4 regions of the Burkholderia sp. KL41 genome follow, and region 1 is predicted to be linked to each of the others. Evidence: riboswitches for the same ligand, from Rfam matches in the RefSeq annotation. Region 1 holds a riboswitch; each other region holds the start of a gene.
What was found. Region 1 has a riboswitch for cobalamin ahead of PQB87_RS13815 (hypothetical protein). Riboswitches for the same ligand answer to the same signal wherever they lie in the genome.
Positions count from the first base shown of each region.

Region 2: another riboswitch for cobalamin. It lies ahead of PQB87_RS25600 (TonB-dependent receptor domain-containing protein); the one in region 1 lies ahead of PQB87_RS13815 (hypothetical protein).
Region 3: another riboswitch for cobalamin. It lies ahead of cobG (precorrin-3B synthase); the one in region 1 lies ahead of PQB87_RS13815 (hypothetical protein).
Region 4: another riboswitch for cobalamin. It lies ahead of cobA (uroporphyrinogen-III C-methyltransferase); the one in region 1 lies ahead of PQB87_RS13815 (hypothetical protein).

Region 1 covers NZ_CM174446.1:2,934,864-2,939,068, reverse strand. Annotated here, with positions in the region: gene PQB87_RS13835 (EVE domain-containing protein) at 1-245, opposite strand, end outside; RNA gene ssrS (6S RNA) at 317-498, opposite strand; gene PQB87_RS13825 (cell division protein ZapA) at 580-894, opposite strand; gene PQB87_RS13820 (hypothetical protein) at 891-1,241, opposite strand; cobalamin riboswitch at 1,396-1,649, shown strand; gene PQB87_RS13815 (hypothetical protein) at 1,715-1,936, shown strand; gene PQB87_RS13810 (FecCD family ABC transporter permease) at 1,933-2,931, shown strand; gene PQB87_RS13805 (ABC transporter ATP-binding protein) at 2,928-3,743, shown strand; gene cobT (nicotinate-nucleotide--dimethylbenzimidazole phosphoribosyltransferase) at 3,796-4,205, shown strand, end outside.
Region 2 covers NZ_CM174447.1:1,805,401-1,809,605, forward strand. Annotated here, with positions in the region: gene PQB87_RS25600 (TonB-dependent receptor domain-containing protein) at 132-2,060, opposite strand; cobalamin riboswitch at 2,403-2,595, opposite strand; gene PQB87_RS25605 (helix-turn-helix transcriptional regulator) at 2,685-3,743, opposite strand; gene PQB87_RS25610 (hypothetical protein) at 3,911-4,205, shown strand, end outside.
Region 3 covers NZ_CM174446.1:1,942,951-1,947,155, forward strand. Annotated here, with positions in the region: gene PQB87_RS09005 (precorrin-8X methylmutase) at 1-306, opposite strand, end outside; gene cobG (precorrin-3B synthase) at 299-1,702, opposite strand; cobalamin riboswitch at 1,770-1,960, opposite strand; gene PQB87_RS09015 (hypothetical protein) at 2,103-2,399, shown strand; gene cbiE (precorrin-6y C5,15-methyltransferase (decarboxylating) subunit CbiE) at 2,524-3,786, shown strand; gene PQB87_RS09025 (cobalt-precorrin-5B (C(1))-methyltransferase) at 3,786-4,205, shown strand, end outside.
Region 4 covers NZ_CM174446.1:1,913,596-1,917,800, reverse strand. Annotated here, with positions in the region: gene PQB87_RS08900 (HoxN/HupN/NixA family nickel/cobalt transporter) at 1-194, opposite strand, end outside; cobalamin riboswitch at 383-647, opposite strand; cobalamin riboswitch at 1,504-1,741, shown strand; gene cobA (uroporphyrinogen-III C-methyltransferase) at 1,852-2,661, shown strand; gene PQB87_RS08890 (cobalamin biosynthesis protein) at 2,658-3,035, shown strand; gene cobO (cob(I)yrinic acid a,c-diamide adenosyltransferase) at 3,073-3,675, shown strand; gene PQB87_RS08880 (cobyrinic acid a,c-diamide synthase CobB) at 3,678-4,205, shown strand, end outside.

The sequences.
Region 1 (4,205 bases):
TTCGGATCGAACTGCGTGGGGTCGGGGTAGGGTGTCGACGATACTTCGGCGAGGCCCGCGATGCCCGGCTCGGGGCAGCTCGAGTGATAGAACAGCACGCCGTCGCCGATCTTCATCGTGTCGCGCATGAAATTGCGCGCCTGATAATTGCGCACGCCCGTCCACGGCAGCGAGCGCTGCGGTGCGTTGGCGAGATCGTCGATGCTTGCTTCGTCCGGTTCGGACTTCATCAGCCAGTATTGCATGGATCGTGATCGACGCAGAAAGAGGCTGCTACAAAAGAAAACGGCACCGGGCTTCGCCCGATGCCGTTGGATAGGCCCCCGCCTTGGCCGCTAGGCCGGCATCCTGAACCTGAGGTTCAGAATTGGTCGCAGTTAGCAGCACTTCGGGTACATCAGACAGAGTGACGCGCGCGCCCGTGCTACAAATTTCCGCAACCGTGCACATGGCATTGGTTCAAGGAATATATGACCTTGGCGAACCAGGCAGGGAAGCTGACTGAACTGTGATTCGATGCGCCAATTTGACCACCGTTGATCGCCGAGATCAAGGGGAATCGACGCATCGATTAAAACGTTACTGCGTCTCGTGCTGTGCGAGCACCGCGCCGAGCTGTTCATTCATCTGGTGCATTGTACGACGGATTTCCTCCGCCGGAAATGCTTCACCGTGCCGCACGCTCGTTTGCAGCCGCAGCAATTCGGAAGCGAGCGACAGCGCCGCCATCACGGCGATGCGATCGGTGCCGCGTACCGAGCTGTTCGAGCGGATTTTCGACATTTCGGCGTCGACGCGCGCGACCGCTTCGAGCAGTGCCGCTTCGGTCTCGGCCGAGCAGGCGAGCCGATAGGCCTGACCGAGAATCGAGACTTCGATCTGCTTGGTGCTCATGCATGTTCTCCGTGGCTGGCCGCGTCATCGCCATCCGTACGCGCCTGCGCATCCAGCAGGTCGAGCTGGTTGTCGGCTTGCTCCGCACTTTTCGAGCGCGGCAGCTTTTCGAGAATCGCGTTCAGTTTCACCTGGGCGTCGTCGATCTTTGCCGACAGCGTGTCGCGCTCGGCCGCGAGCGCATTGCGTTCGTCGCGCAGTTGCGCGAGTTCCGCGCGGACCGTGTCCGCGTCCGCGCGCAATTGCGCGACCTGCTCCTCGAGCGCGAGCCGTTCCGAGTGATAGCGCTTGTTCAGCGAAATCAGACGGCCAATATTTTGAGATAGGGTTTCGAGTTCGTTGAGCATTTGCTGCGTCCTCTAAAGACCCAGCATTTTAGCGCGGAATAACGCGCAAACCGACATCTGTAACGTTTCCAGTCGTAACACCCCTGCTTCTTGCCGCGAATCGGCGCGTCACGTGCGTGCCCGGATGCTTCCTTGACGCTCGTGCGACCCGCTCCTAAACTGGCGCCGCCTCGGTGCTCGCGCGTGCAACGCGCGGTTAAACGGGAAGCAGGGCGCGGGCTCCGCCAGGACGCCGCCAACCTGCGCTGCCCCCGCAACGGTAAGCGGCCGCGTTGCATGACGCAGGCCGGCTCGGGCGCGTTCCGCATGCACGTTTCGCATGCGGACGCGGGCCACTGCGCGTCTTCGCGCGGGAAGGCGAGCCGGACCGCCGCCAGCCCGGATACCGGCCGAGGCGGGGAGCCCGCACGGGCTTCGTGACGCGCGGCCTGCGGGGAAGCGGGGCGTGCAGTGCTTCACGGGATTGATCTTCGATGCTGACCCCAATCGTCGGCGGCGCCGATTTCTGCCATCTTGATGACGTTCTCGAACCGGGCGACCACCGGAAGGTCGTCGCGCGCGTCGACCACCTGACCGCAAGGATCACGAGCTTGGGTATGCCTGCAACACGCTGCACTGCGCCGATGTCGCGCCCGGCCCGCAGCGGTAGCGCGCCGATGCGCGCAGTGTCGTCCGTCGCGCGGAGGGCCGCATGAGCGCCGTGCGCGCCACCGCGATCTGGGCCGCATTGGCCGCGGCGGTCGCATTGCTGTTCGTCGCGTCGCTGTCGATCGGCAGCGTACCGATGTCGCCGTGGCAGGCGCTCGCGTCGCTCGTGCCGCATGGCGGCGACGCGCTGTTCGCCGACATCGTCCGCACGCTGCGCCTGCCGCGCGCGCTCGCGGGCTTCGCGTGCGGTGCGCTGCTCGCGCTGGCCGGCTCTTTGTTGCAGGTGTTGCTGCGCAACCCGCTCGCCGATCCGTACGTGCTCGGCGTGTCCGGCGGCGCGGCCGGCTTCGCGCTCGTCGCGATGATCGCGGGCGGCGCATGGTGGCTCGTCGATGTGTCGGCGTTCGCCGGCTCGCTCGTGTCGGTCGTGCTCGTGCTCGGACTCGCGCGCCGCGAGCTGGGGCGCGGCGAGTCGCGCGATGCGTCGCCGCGGCTGCTGCTCACGGGCGTCGTGATCGCGGCGGGGTGGGGCGCGCTCGTCACGCTGCTGCTGTCGCTCGCGCCCGATGCGCGGCTGCGCGGCATCATCTTCTGGCTGACGGGCGACCTGAACGGCGTGAGCACACCGTGGTTCGCGTGGGGCGCGCTGCTGCTGGCCGCGTGCATCGCACTGCCGGCCGCGCCGCAACTGAACGTGCTGCTGCGCGGCGATGCGACGGCGCTCGCGCTCGGCGTGCCGGTCGCGCGCCTGCGTGTGCGGATCTATCTCGTCGCATCGCTGGCCGCCGCGGCCGCAGTGACGACCGCCGGCACGATCGGCTTCGTCGGCCTCGTCGTGCCGCACGCGCTGCGGCTCGCATTCGGCAACGACCAGCGGATGTTGCTGCCGGCCGCGATGCTCGCGGGCGGCGGTGGCGTGATGGCCGCCGACCTGCTCGCACGCACCGCGATCGCGCCCGCGCAACTGCCGGTCGGCGTGATGACCGCATTGATCGGCGTGCCGGTGTTCCTGTGGATGTTGCTCAGGAGGCCGATGCGATGACCCGTGCCGCATTGCGCGCCAGCGGCGACGAGATGAGCTGCGCGGCCGTCGGCCTGACGCTGAAGGCTGGCGCGCGCACGCTGCTCGATAGCTTCACGCAGGCGTTCCGTCCGGGCGAGATCTGGTGCATCGCCGGGCCGAACGGCGCAGGCAAGACGACGCTGCTTGCGACCCTCGCGGGGCTTCAGCCGCCGGCCGGCGGACACGTCGAGATCGACGGCCGGCCGCTTTCCGCATGGCCGCCCGCGCAGCTCGCGCAGCGCCGCGCACTGATGCCGCAGCAACTGCACGACGCATTCAGCGCGACCGTGTTCGATACGGTGTTGCTCAACCGCTTTCCGTATCTCGGCGGCTGGGGCTGGGAGCGCGACGGCGACCGCGCGGCCGCGCGCGACGCGCTGGCGACCTTCGACCTGACCGCGCTTGCGTCGCGCGACGTGCTGTCGCTGTCGGGCGGCGAGCGGCAGCGCGTCGCGCTGGCCGCGACGCTGTGCCAGGACGCGCCGTTGATGCTGCTCGACGAACCGCTCGCGCATCTCGACCTGCATCACCAGATCGATTGCCTGACCGCGCTGGCCGCCTGGCTCGACGCGGGCCCGCGCGCGGTGCTGTTCTCGTGCCATGATCTGAACCTCGCGCGGCGTTTCGCGACGCATGCGCTGTTGCTCGACGGCCGTGGCCACGCGTGGGCCGGCCCCGTGCACGACGTGCTGACACCCGAGCGCGCGAGCGACGCGTTCGGTTATCCGCTCGTGCTGATCCGCGAGAACGGCCGCGACGCGCTGCTGCCGGCGTGGCCCGAGCGACAATGACGTTTCCTTTTCCGATGCGCGGTGCACGCCGCGCCCACGACACGGCTTCCCGATGACGACCCCGACCCACTTCCCGCCCGCGATCGCACCGCTCGACGACGTGCTGCGCAAGCGCCTGCAGCATGTGATCGACCACAAGACCAAGCCGCCCGGCAGCCTCGGCCAGCTCGAGGCAGTCGCGCTGCAGGTCGGCCTGATCCAGCACACCGAGCGGCCGGTCGTGCAGCGTCCCGTGATGATCGTGTTCGCCGGCGATCACGGGATTGCCGCCGAAGGCGTGAGCCCCTATCCGCAAGCGGTGACCGCACAGATGGTCGCGAATTTCCTCGCCGGCGGCGCGGCGATCAATGCGTTCTCGGGCGTCGCGCAGAGCACGCTCGAGATCGTCGATGCGGGCGTCGCGTCGCCGCTGCCGCTGTCCGACCGCCTGGTGTCGCTGCCGGTCGCGCGCGGCACGCGCAA
Region 2 (4,205 bases), on a different replicon from region 1:
CCGCAGTCACCAGCCCGTAGACGGGTTTGGGTCGCAATACCGTTTCCCATACCCGGTGACGGAAGCATCAAACTCTGCTTCCCGACGGGAGACCTTGCCGCCCACCGCGCCAAGGTCTCCTCAATCACCCGTCAGAACGTGTAACTCACTTTCCCGAACGCCGTCCGCCCAAGCGTGTTGTATCCATACGCGGTCATGTACTGCCGGTCGAACAGGTTCGACACCGTCGCCGACACCGTCAGGTGCGAATTGATCCGGTACGACGCGCGCAGGCCCACCGTCAGGTACGACGGCAGATAGGTCGAGTTGGCCGGATCGTCGAACGTCGTGCCGCCGTAAAGCAGCGACGCCCCCGTGCTCAACGCATGCAGGTGGAGTTCATCCCACGTGTGATCGATGTTGACGCTGACCGTCTGGCGCGGACGGCGGCTGAGCCAGGAGTCGTTGGTCTCGTCCTGCGGATTGAGGATCCCGACCGCGACGCTCACCGGCGTCGAGCGGCCGATCGTCCCCTTGTACGACAGGTCGATGCCGCGAATATGCGCGCGACCGATGTTCATCGGCGAGAACGTCGCCGGGTTGTACGCGATCAGGTTGGTGACCCGCGTGTCGTAGATCGCGGCCGTGAACGTACCGTACGACGTGTTCGCATCGACCGCGGCCTCGACCGACGTGTTGCGTTCCGGGCTGAGATCCGGATTGCCGTAGCCGGGGTAGTACAGGTCGTTGAACGTCGGCAGCTTGAACGCATTGCCGTACGACACGCGCGCCGTATACACCGGCGTGATCGCCCACGACAGCGCCGCGTTACCCGTATTCACCGACTGCCCGGCGATGATTTCATGGCGCCCCGCGAGGAACATCGTCACGCTGCCGAGCGTCGCCGACTGATGCAGCGAGAACGCGGAATCGTTGCGCGTCGGTATGCCGCCCGGCATATCGACCGGCAGGAACGCCTGCTCGCGCGTGAAGTCGTAGGCGAGCTTGGTCTCGCCCGACAGCGGCAGCCCGAACAGGTGGAACCCGCGTTCCTGATGCGTCAACGACGTCGACGTGCTGATGCGCTGCGAATTGATCTGGTCGGTCGGGATGGCCGGATCGCTCGCGTAGAGGAACTGGCGATCGTTCGCATAACCGAACGACTGGTCGAGCTGCGTGTCGGGTGTGATGTCGAGATGGAACGCGATACCGGTCGTCAGCTGATGATCGAGCTGGCGGTTCGCATAACCGCTGTTGTCGTAGGACAGATCGGACCGGTGATACAGCGCGAACGTCGAGATCGACCAGTTGTCGCGCGCGTAGCCGAGGCGCGCATCGAGATCCTGCGCGTGGTACGGGTTGCGGCCGGCCTCATGGTACGGCAGCACGGGCCGCGTCGAGTCGATGCCGGCCGTGTTGTACGAGCGCAGGCCGAGCGAGTAGGTGAGCCCGCCGAGCGCGGCGAGCGGCCCGGTCGACGGCACCGTGCCCGACGTGCGGAGCTGCGTGTCGAACGTCTTGTTCGACCCGCCGCCGAACGACACGGTCGTCTGGTTCGGCTGGTTGGCGGCGCGGCGCGTGAAGAGCTGCACGACGCCGCCCATCGCATTGGCGCCGAACGACGCGGCAGCCGGCCCCGAAATCACTTCCACACGTTCGAACGCTTCGGTCGGCAAGTCGGCCCACGGCGCGATGCCGGTGGTCGGCGAGCCGATCCGGATGCCGTCGATGAACACGGCGACCTGGTTGGCCGACGAGCCGCGGATGCTGACCGACGCGGACGAACCGGGGCCGCCGTTCTGCGAGACGGTCACGCCGGGCAGCGTCGCAAGCGCCTGCGTGATGCTCGGGTCGCTCGGCGACAGCCGGTCGAGATCGGTGCGCGTGAGCACCTGGGTCGTCGCATAACGCTGGTCGAACGACTCGGGCAGGCGCCGCGTGTCGGTCACGTCGATCGTCGGCAGGTCGGTGCCTTCGGCGGCCGGGGCCGGTTGCGAAACCGCGGTGTCGCCGGCGGCGTGGGCGAGGGGCGAGAGGAGCGCGGTCGCGGCGGACGTGGCAAGGAGGTGTCGAATCTTCATGAGGCTGTCGTTGTCGTCGGGCTGCGCTGGCGTCGATCGTGAGCGGGCGGCGGGCAGCACCGGTCTTGTTATCGGTGATCGGGTTATCGCGCGACCGGGCCGGGCAGGCCGGTGTCGCGGGCGTCGGCGCGGCGCACGCCGGCGGACGCAGTCGATGGGGGACGGCACGTGCGTGCGGGCGGGCCGTGCAGGCCGGCGGCGTGCCGGCGCGGCGCTTCCGGTGCGGAAGCGGATGCGGTAACAATGGACATCGGGCGGATCCTGAGGTCGGGCCGTCCATGCAGCGGGCGACCGCCAACGGCGGTGCCTGGCGCTCCGGGACACCCCGCCCGGTGCGGCTGCCTGGACCTCGGGTCGATGGCAGGTCTCCTGGCTCGCGGGTCGTCATTCGTGCGGGCCTTCCCGGTTTCCCAGTGGCACGCAGTGGCACGAATTCACCGCTCACAGTTGCGGGGGCAGCCGCAGATTCGAGGCATGGCCTCTCCTGCGTTCCCTTTTGATCCCGTCTCCGGGCACCATCAGCGCGCAAGGGTAATGGCGTGCGCGCCGCTACGTCAAATATCCGGCGACGCAGGGATGCGAAAAAACGTCATTGCCGGGCAAATCCTTTCGAAATCCTTTCCTTCATGCGTCGGCGCCGCGTTTCATGTCTGATGAAACAGGGTGGTTCGACGCCGTGCGATCGCGCCTGAACCGGCTCGGCGCGACCCCTGTCCACCGGACGAACGCGCGGCGAAACGCCTCCTCGCCGCCGAACCCGAGATGCGCGGCAATCCGCGCGACCGGCCAGTCCGATTCGCGCAGGCAGCGTTGCGCGGCTTCGGCGAGACACTGCTCCTTCAGCGCGTGATAACCGGTGTGCTCGGCCATCAGCCGCCGCCGCAACGTCGCCTCGCTGACCCCGAGCCACGCGGCCGGTTCGGCGAGTGCCGGCAACGCCTGTTCGTGCGCGAGCGCCGCATCGAGGAAACCGCGCACCTGCTGCGTCCACGACACGACGGCCGGTGCCGCATCGATCAGGCGAAACGGAAAATCGACGAGAAACGCGTCGAGCTCGGCCGGCTGCCGGATCACGCGGCACGCGAGCCGCGCCGCATCGAACGCGAAACCGTAGGTCTTGCGGCCCACTTCAACCGGCGCATTGAACAGTCCGAGCAGTGGCATCGCGTCGTCGCGGCGCGGATGGCCGAGCCACACGTCGGTCGGCCGCAACGGCTGCCCGATCAGCCAGCCGAACAGCTGCAGGTAGCAGAACAGCCCGGTCAGGTCGACCAGGCACGCGGCCGGGCTGCGCGTACGCCGCAGCGAATCCATCCGGAACAGCGCACGCCCATCGCGCATCGCAAGCGTCAGGTGACCGGCGCGCGGCTGCAGCATTTCGCAGAACTCGGCCGCACAGCGGATCGCGTCGGCGAGCGTTGCGCAACTCAGCAGGCAGCGGCACATCAGGTCGACTTCGCGCTTGCGCATCGGCGGGTGACCGTCGCCGCGCGCGACCCGCGCCTCGAGCCGCTCGATCGCGTCGCGGTACAGCGCGACGAAATCGCCCGGTGTCGTCGCCGGTCGAGGTGGCTGCGCATCGCGGTCGGCCGGCGGCGCGCCGCTGCGCGTGAGTTCGCTCAGCAGGCGCGCGCCGAGGCCCGGCAGGATACGGCCGCGGGCCGGCATGGCGCGCTGTTTCATGAGTTTCCCGATCTGATCGTTGCGACAGGGGCCGGTGAGCGGGCCGGTAGGGGCCCGCTCATCGCCGCCACGCAAGAATGCTATCCACGCCGGCCACCCGCGGCCTCGCCGGAACGGCGTAGGCCGGCCGCCGATCCTTGTCACGAACGACTACGGACGACACGCGAATGATCCAGATCGTAGACGAAATCACGCTCGCGCCCGAGCGCATTCCCGACGTGCTTGCGCTGCTGCGCGACCGCTACCTGCCGGGCCACGCGGCACGCGGGCTGACGGCGGCTGGCCACTGGGTGTCGCCGCCCGTCGCGGTGCCGGGGCAGCCGAGCACGCTGTGGCTGACCTGGCACGTGGCCGATGCGCCGGCCTACTACCGGATGCGCGCGCTGACGGATGCCGGCGTGGTCGGTTTCTGGATGGCGGTCGACGCGCTGTGCGACGTGCGCCGCCGCCATGTGATGACGG
Region 3 (4,205 bases), 990 kb from region 1:
TTCCGGCTCGCCGAGCGTGCAGATCACGCGGTTGCCGGCCGGCAGTCGCGCGCGCGTGATGCCTTCGGCGACCATGCGCGCGTCGCACAGGATCGGCGCGCCGGCCGCGAGCGCCGTGCGGCCCGCCGTGCCGGCGCCGGCCGAGAAGCGCAGGTCGTAGACGACGTCGACCATCCCGCACGCATGAATCACGCGCACCGCGAGTTTCTCGAGGTCGGGCGGAACCTGCGACAGGTCGGCCTCGGCGCGGATCGTCGCGAACGACTGGCGGTAAATTTCCTGCCCGTCGCGAATGTAGTCAAGCATCGGTGGTGTCCTGGCTGTGCCGTGCGCCCGTCAGTCGGGCCGCGGCCTGGTCAATCGTCAGATGGCGCGCGAGCGGGGCGCCGAGGCCCGCGGCCGCATCGCGCCGGTAAAGGTCGTAGTGCGCGGGCGCAACCGCGACGAGCGTGTGCGTCGCGGGATGCGGCAGCGCGCAATGGCGCTCGCAGCCGGTCAGGTGCACGTCGACCGCATGGCCGATGCGCGCGGCGAGCGCGAGCGCGTCGTGTTTCGTGTCGGCGCGCGCCTTCGCGCAGCCCGCGCTGCCGGTGCACGCGACGAGCGACGCCAGCGGGTCGGACGACGCGCAGACGAGGCCGAGCGACGCCAGCGCATCGAGCGTGGCCGGCGCGCGTTCACGCGGGACGCGATGCATGAACACGCCTTGCCAGGGCGTCATCGACAGCGTGCCGTCGCCGTCGGTTTCGGCCAGCGCGGCGAGCCGTTCCAGTTGCGTGGCGTCGAGCCGGCCGAGCGGGAATTGCGCGCCGACGTGGCAGCGCGCGGCATCGCGCGACGGGTGTACGCCGAAACGCAGCACCGGATCGGTGCGCGCGCGGCGCCAGCCGGCGAGCGCCGGATCGGCCGCAAGCGCGAACGGCACATAGTGCTGCGCGCGCTCGAGCAGCGCGCGTTCGCCGCAGGTTGCGAGCAGGGCACGCATTCGCGTGACGTCCGCCGGCGCGAGATCGAGGAACGCGAGCAGCAGCGCGCGGACCAGCGCGACACCTTGATCGGGCGCGACATCGACCGAGGCCGGTCGGTCGTCGTGCGCGACCGGCGGGCAGCCGGCCAGCCCGGCCGCGATGCGTACCGCACCGTCGCCGCGACGCCACGCGGCCAGCCAGATGTCGTGCGGATGATCGAGCGCCGCAACCGATTCGCCGCCGTCGAGCTGGATCGAGAATTTCGGCGACAGCTCGCCACGGCGCGGCTCGCGCGCCAGCATGTCGAGGAGCGGCGCGGCGAGCGCGCGGCTGTCGACGAGGGCGGCGGGGTCGTCACCGGCGAGCGGGCTGAGCATCACGTTGCGGACGTCGTCGCTCGCGGCGAGCGCGGCGGTATCGGCGACGGCATCCGCGGTTGCGTCGACGGACGGGCCGAGGCCCGCGTCGAGCAACGCGCGTATCAGCGCGTCGGCCGCGCCGTCGCGAATGCCGCGCAGCTGGAGATTCGCGCGATTGGTCGCGTCGATCGCGCCGGAGCCGCAGGCACGCGCGGCGGCGGCGATCGCGCGCGCCTGACGCGCATCGAGCCGGCCGCCCGGCAGCTTGATCCGGCACAGCCCGCCGTCGGCGGCCGCAACCACGCGCACGAGCCCCGGGCAAGCCGACGGGCGCGCGACGGGCGACGCAGGAATCGAATCGGGGGCGGAACTCACGGGGTACCGGGGCAGTGTCGCGCCGCGGCCAACGCGTCGGTACACCCCGCCCGACGCCGACTGGCACGCACGCACTTTCTGGCCGGCAGGTCTCCTGGCTGACAGGTCGGCGCCGGCTCCCGGCCTTCCCGGTGAAACCAGTGGCATGAGGGGGAGATCGGCTCGCTGTCTACAGTTGCGGGGGCAGCCACAGCGGCGCGTGGTGCGCCCTGTGTTCCCTCTTCGGCCCCGAAGGGCACCGGCGAACGAACGGCCGTAGGATACCCGATTTTCGCGACGATCCGGCATCGGCGGTGCGTCGCGCAACCGCGTCGCAGCATGGCCGCAGACGGTTTTGCGCTGTCTCGCAAATGGTAGGATTGGCGCCTCGACATCAGATCGGCGACCGCCGGCATCCGCCATGAAACTCGGCAGGACGGAACTGTTCGGCATGGGCATCGCACTGGGCCTGCTGGCCATCCCCGCATGGGTCCTGCTCGCATGCCTGCTGATCCCGCTTGCACCGTCGGCCGAGTGGCCGAAGAATGTCGGGCTCGCCGGCCTCGGCGTGCCGATCGTCGCGGGCGGCACGCTCCTGTACAGGAAAAGCGGGGCGCGGCCGCTCATGTGGCTGCTGCTCGGCTGGCTGCTGATCGCGTCGATCGGCGGCATGGTTCTGGCCTTGCTGACGTTTGTCGTCGGCGTGCCGCTCGGCTGACGTCGTGGCCGTGCCGCACCGGCCGTCGGGCGATGCGCACGGCATGGAAACGAATCAACGCGCGGCGCTCCGGCAGCCGCGCATCGCAACAAACGGGATGGAATCGAACGATGGGGAAGGGTGCATGACGGCGTGGCTGACGGTAGTGGGCATCGGCGACGACGGTTACGCGGGGCTCGGCCGCAGCGCGCGCCGCGCGCTGCTCGACGCGACGCTCGTCGTCGGCGCGAAGCGGCATCTCGACATGCTGCCCGCACGGCTGCCGGCCGCGCGCGAAGCGTGGCCGTCGCCGTTCGACCTTGCGGGCGTGCTTGCACGGCGCATGTCGCCCGTCTGCGTGCTCGCCAGCGGCGACCCGATGCTGTTCGGCGTCGGCGCCACGCTCGCGCGCTCGCTGTCCCCTGACGAATGGCGCGTGCTGCCCGCGCCGTCGTCGCTGTCGCTGGCGGCCGCCCGCCTCGGCTGGGCACTGCAGGATGTCGGCTCGGTTTCGCTCGTCGGCCGTCCGCTTGCGGCGCTCGCGCGCCACCTGCTGCCGGGCCGCCGCCTGTTCGTATTGAGCGCCGACGGCCGGACGCCGGCCGCCGTCGCGGCCGAACTCGTCGCACGCGGCTTCGGGCCGACGCGCATCAGCGTGTTCGAGCATCTGGGCGGCCCGCTCGAGCGGCGTCTCGACGGGCTAGCGCAGGACTGGCGCGTCGCCGAAACGGCCGCGCTCAATCTGGTCGCGCTCGACTGCCGGGCCGGCCCCGACGCACCGCGCCGCGCGCTCACGCCCGGCCTGCCCGACGATGCATACCGCCACGACGGCCAGCTCACCAAGCGCGACCTGCGCGCGATGACGCTCGGCCGCCTCGCGCCCGTGCCCGGCGAGCTGCTGTGGGACGTCGGCGCCGGCAGCGGCTCGATCGGTATCGAATGGATGCGCGCGCATCCGTCATGCCACGCGATCGCGATCGAAGCGCATGCGGAGCGGCAGCGCTTCATCGAGCACAACCGCGACGCGCTCGGCGTGCCGGGCCTGCAACTCGTCGCGGGCCGCGCGCCCGAGGCGCTCGCGGGGCTCGCCGCGCCGGACGCGATCTTCATCGGCGGCGGGGCGACCGCGGCCGGTGTGCTCGACGCGTGCTGGGCATCGCTGAAACCCGGCGGCCGGCTGGTCGCGAACGCGGTCACGCTGCAGGGCGAGCTGGCGCTCGCCGCATGGCGCGAGACGCACGGCGGCACGCTCACGCGCGTGTCGCTCGCGCATGCCGAGCCGCTCGGCCGCTTCGACACGTGGCGTCAGGCGCTGCCGGTCACGCTGTACGACGTGCGCAAGCCGGCCACGGTCGACACGGCCGGCACGGCGGCATCGCCAGCCACGACGCATACGACGGACGCGTGATGCGCGACGAGACCCCCGAACAGCCCGCGCCGCTACGCTTCGGCTACACGACCGGCAGTTGCGCGACCGCGACGTCGCTCGCCGCCGCGCGGCTGCTGCTCGCGGGGCATGCGGACGACGCGGTCGAGATCGTGCTGCCGAAGGGGCAGCGCGTGATGATGCGGCTCGAGTTCTGCCGGACGACGGCCGACGGCGCGGAAGCCGGCACGATCAAGGATGCCGGCGACGATCCGGACGTCACGCACGGCGCGCTGATCTTCGCGCGTGTCGCGCTCGCGGCGGCGCCCGGCGTGCGTTTTCATGCGGGGCCGGGCGTCGGCACGGTCACGCGCGCGGGGCTGACGCTGCCGGTCGGCGAACCGGCGATCAACCCGGTGCCGCGCCAGATGATGACGACGCACCTGGAAGCGCTGGCGGCC
Region 4 (4,205 bases), 1.0 Mb from region 1:
TCGACCGCATGACGCAGCCCGAACACGTACGCGAGCAGCGCGGTGCCGAGCAGCACGGGCTGGCCGTGGAAGGCGGCGAATGCCCAGATCCACGCGCCTGCGTTGAAGGCGATCAGCAGCGCATAGATCGCGACGATCTTGCCGCGCAACCCGGACGGACTGTCGTTGAACAGGCGAAACAGCGAATCGGGCATGACGCTCCCTTGCGAACGGTCGACATGAAGAATGCCAACACGGCCGTCGCTGCGCGGCCCCGCGCGATCCGGCCCTTCGTCGCACCGGAACATGCGCGCTCGCGCAGGCGGCCGGACGTCGGGAATCGGGAAACGCTCGGGTGTCGGGCACGCTGCGGCCGTGGACGATGCGCCGCCTCCCCGCGGCGCTGAACCCCAACGTTTAGGCCGGTATCCGGGCTGACGAACACGCCGCTTCGCCTTCCCGGATGCGCAAGGCATCCAGTGGCGGTCGTCCGCATGCGCGCGGCATGCGGCGAAGCGGCGTTGCATCGCGGCGGGCACGATGCGTTCGCTTACCGTTGCGGGGGCAGCACAGGTTGGCTCGACTGCGATGCAGGCAGGCTCCCTGTTTCCCGTTTAACTGCGCGCGCCGGAGCGGCGCGCGCGAGCACCAAAACGCGTGCGAGTGTAGGCGCCGGGGGCGGGAGCGTCAAGGCGACGAGCGGCCAGGCCGGCCGGATGAACCGGCGGGCAGCGATCCGGCGCGGGTTTGCCGGGGAAATCGTTCGACTGTCTGACGCACCCGACAACCCGTGCGGGATCGAGCGCGAAGCAGTACGACTCGCCATCCGAAGCGGTTTTTCAGAATTGACGGCCGTTCACGTTGTCCGCAATCGCAAGGCCAGCGCCGCAGCAGGTGCAGCGTGGGGTTGCGCGCAGAAACGTTCATTCTCTTTGGAGATTCGGATGATTGACGTTGCGCAGCCGATATTCGATTGTCCGCTTCAGACAGTTTTCGATGATCGAGATAAACCACTGCGACACATTCGTTCAGACCATGAATATTGTCCGATTGTATGTGGCCATCGCCGTATGGCTGTCGATGGCGCTCTTGTTTCCGTTTGCCCTGAAGGGGATGGATTCCCCTCTTGCAACGGTCGCGAAAGTACTGATGTGGTCGTACTGCATTCTGCAAACGCTACGGGAATCGAAGCGGTGCTTGTGAAGCAGCCCGCTGCGACTAAGAGCCGATCGCGTATATCGCACCTGTTTCGCAATCGGCATCGAGCCGCATCGGCCGCCGGCGCACTGGCCGGTGCCGCGGTCTGTGGCCCGAATCGCGGCGGCATCGGCGGCAGTTCCGGCTCGTCCGGAGGCGCGGGCGGTTGCCGAAGCCTTACTTGAAACACCTGGCGACTGTGCGCCGCCGCGCTTTGCGGGATCGGGGCATGGCTTTCATTTGCTCGGCGACATGTTCGCCGAGCGTCGCAAAGACCGACGACGGGTGAGCGCCCACCCCGCATGCGTTTGCGCCGGTGCGCTGTGCTATCGTATGCGCCGCGTTCGGTGCTCGCATGCGCATTCCGTGCATGCAGTTAAACGGGAAACAGGAGGCGGATCGTCGCCCTGCCTGTGCTGTCCCCGCAACGGTACGCCGCCCGCGCGACGCGCTTCCCCGCGCACGCGCCCATGCCGCCCACGATGCCACTGCCCTTCCACCGGGCGGGAAGGCTGCGGCCTGGCAAGCGGCCAGCCCGGATACCGGCCGACGCAAGGGGCGAGCCCGACGCTCGCCGAACGCCCGATCCGCGGGGGACGGATCGGGTGCGCATTCCGCCCGCGTTCGCGCGGGCTTCGCCCGATCCGTTATGCGTTGCCTGTCTGCCGGCCGCCGATGTGCCGCCCGCCTTCCCCTTTCCACTGTTTCGACACGGTGCGCGCCGTGCCGCGCCCGATGAGTCGCGCGTGGCTCATCGGCGCCGGCCCCGGCGACGCCGACCTGCTGACGCTCAAGGCCGTCCACGCGATCGGCTCGGCCGACGTGCTGCTCGTCGACGATCTCGTGAACCCCGACGTGCTGCGCCATGCGCGCGCCGACGCGCACATCGAGCACGTCGGCAAGCGCGGCGGCCATGCCTCGACGCCGCAGGAGGCGATCGTCGCGGCGATGCTCGCGCACCTGCGCGCGGGCCGCAGCGTCGCACGGCTCAAGGGCGGCGACCCGTTCGTGTTCGGCCGCGGCGGCGAGGAACTGGCCGCGCTCGGCGCCGCGGGATTTCGAGTCGAGGTCGTGAACGGCGTCACGGCGGGCATCGCCGCACCAGCCGCGCTGGGCATTCCGGTCACGCAGCGCGGCGACGCGCAGGGCGTGATCTTCGTCACGGGCCACGGCGCGGGCGCCGACGAACCCGACTGGCGCGCGCTCGCGGCCACGCGCATGACGATCGTCGTCTACATGGGCATCCGCCGGCTCGACACGATTGCAGCCGCGCTGCGCGAAGGCGGCCTGCCCGGCGACACGCCGTGCGCGGCGATCGAGAACGCGACGCGCCCCGAACAGCGGCACGTGCTCGCGACGCTCGACACGCTCGTCGAACAGGTCGGCGCGACCGGCATCGGCTCGCCGGCCATCGTCGTGATCGGCCGCGTCGCGGCGTTCGCCGACGATCCCGCGGTACGTGCCGCACTCGGCAGCCGCACATGATGCGCGTCGCGATCGGTGTCGGTTTCCGCGCGGACGTGACGGCCGCGCAACTCGATGCCGCGATCCGCGTCGCGCTGATGCGGTACCCGGCTGCCGAACCGGCGCTCGTCGCCACGCTCGCCGACAAGGCGCGCGCACGCGCGCTGCGCACGCTGTGCGCGAGACGCGGCTGGCCGCTCGTCGCGTTCGACGCGGCGCAACTCGCGAGCCGCCCCGAACTGGCCGTGAGCGGCCCGTCCGATGCCGCGCTCGCCCGCTTCGGCGTCGCGGGCGTGGCCGAGCCGTGCGCGCAGCTCGCGGCGCCGCACGGCCGGCTACTGGGCCCCAAATCCATCCGGGACGGCGTGACGGTCGCACTCGCCGGCCCGCTCTGAACCCTTTGTTTCGCTTTCTTTCGACAGGACGAATCCGATGAAAACCGACGCCGAATCCCATCAACGGATGACCGAACGCCGCCGCGCGGGCCACGAGAAGAAGCAGGCCGCCGCCGTCAACGAAAAGGGCCTGCTGATCGTCAACACCGGCAACGGCAAGGGCAAGAGCACGGCCGCGTTCGGCATGGCCGTGCGCGTGCTCGGCCACGGCATGCGGCTCGGTGTCGTGCAGTTCATCAAGGGCGCGCTGCACACGTCCGAGCGCGACTTCCTCGGCGCGGTTGCCGAGTGCGATTTCGTGACGATGGGCGACGGCTACACGTGGAACACGCAGAACCGCGACGCCGACATCGCGACCGCGCGCAAGGGCTGGGACGAGGCGCGCCGGATGATCGAAAGCGGCGACTACCGGATGGTGATCCTCGACGAGCTGAACACGGTGCTGAAGTACGAATACCTGCCGCTCGACGAAGTGCTCGCGACGCTTGCCGCGCGTCCCGACTCGGTCCACGTCGTCGTGACCGGGCGGCATGCGCCCGATGCGCTGATCGACGCGGCCGACCTCGTCACCGAGATGCGGCTCGTCAAGCATCCGTACAAGGAGCAAGGCGTGAAGGCGCAGCGCGGCGTGGAGTTCTGAGCATGCCCGCCTGCCCCGCGCTGTTCGTCAGTGCGCCCGCGTCGGGCCAGGGCAAGACGTCGGTGACGGCCGGCCTCGCGCGGCTGCACCGCCGGCTCGGCCGCCGTGTGCGCGTGTTCAAGACCGGGCCCGACTTTCTCGATCCGATGCTGCTCGAACGCGCGAGCGGCGCCCCGGTTCATGCGCTCGATCTCGGGATGGTCGGCGAGGCCGGCTGCCGCGCATTGCTTGCCGATGCCGCACGCGATGCCGACCTGATCCTGATCGAAGGCGTGATGGGGCTGTTCGACGGCACGCCGAGCAGTGCCGACCTCGCGGCTGCGTTCGGCGTGCCGGTCGTCGCGGTGATTTCCGCGAAGGCGATGGCGCAGACGTTCGCGGCGATCGCGTTCGGGCTCGCCCGGTTCCGGCCGGGGCTGCCGTTTCACGGCGTGCTCGCGAACCGCGTCGGCTCGGCCCGGCACGCGGAACTGCTGCAACAGGCGCTGCCCGACGACCTGCGCTGGCTCGGGCACGTGCCGGCCGATGCG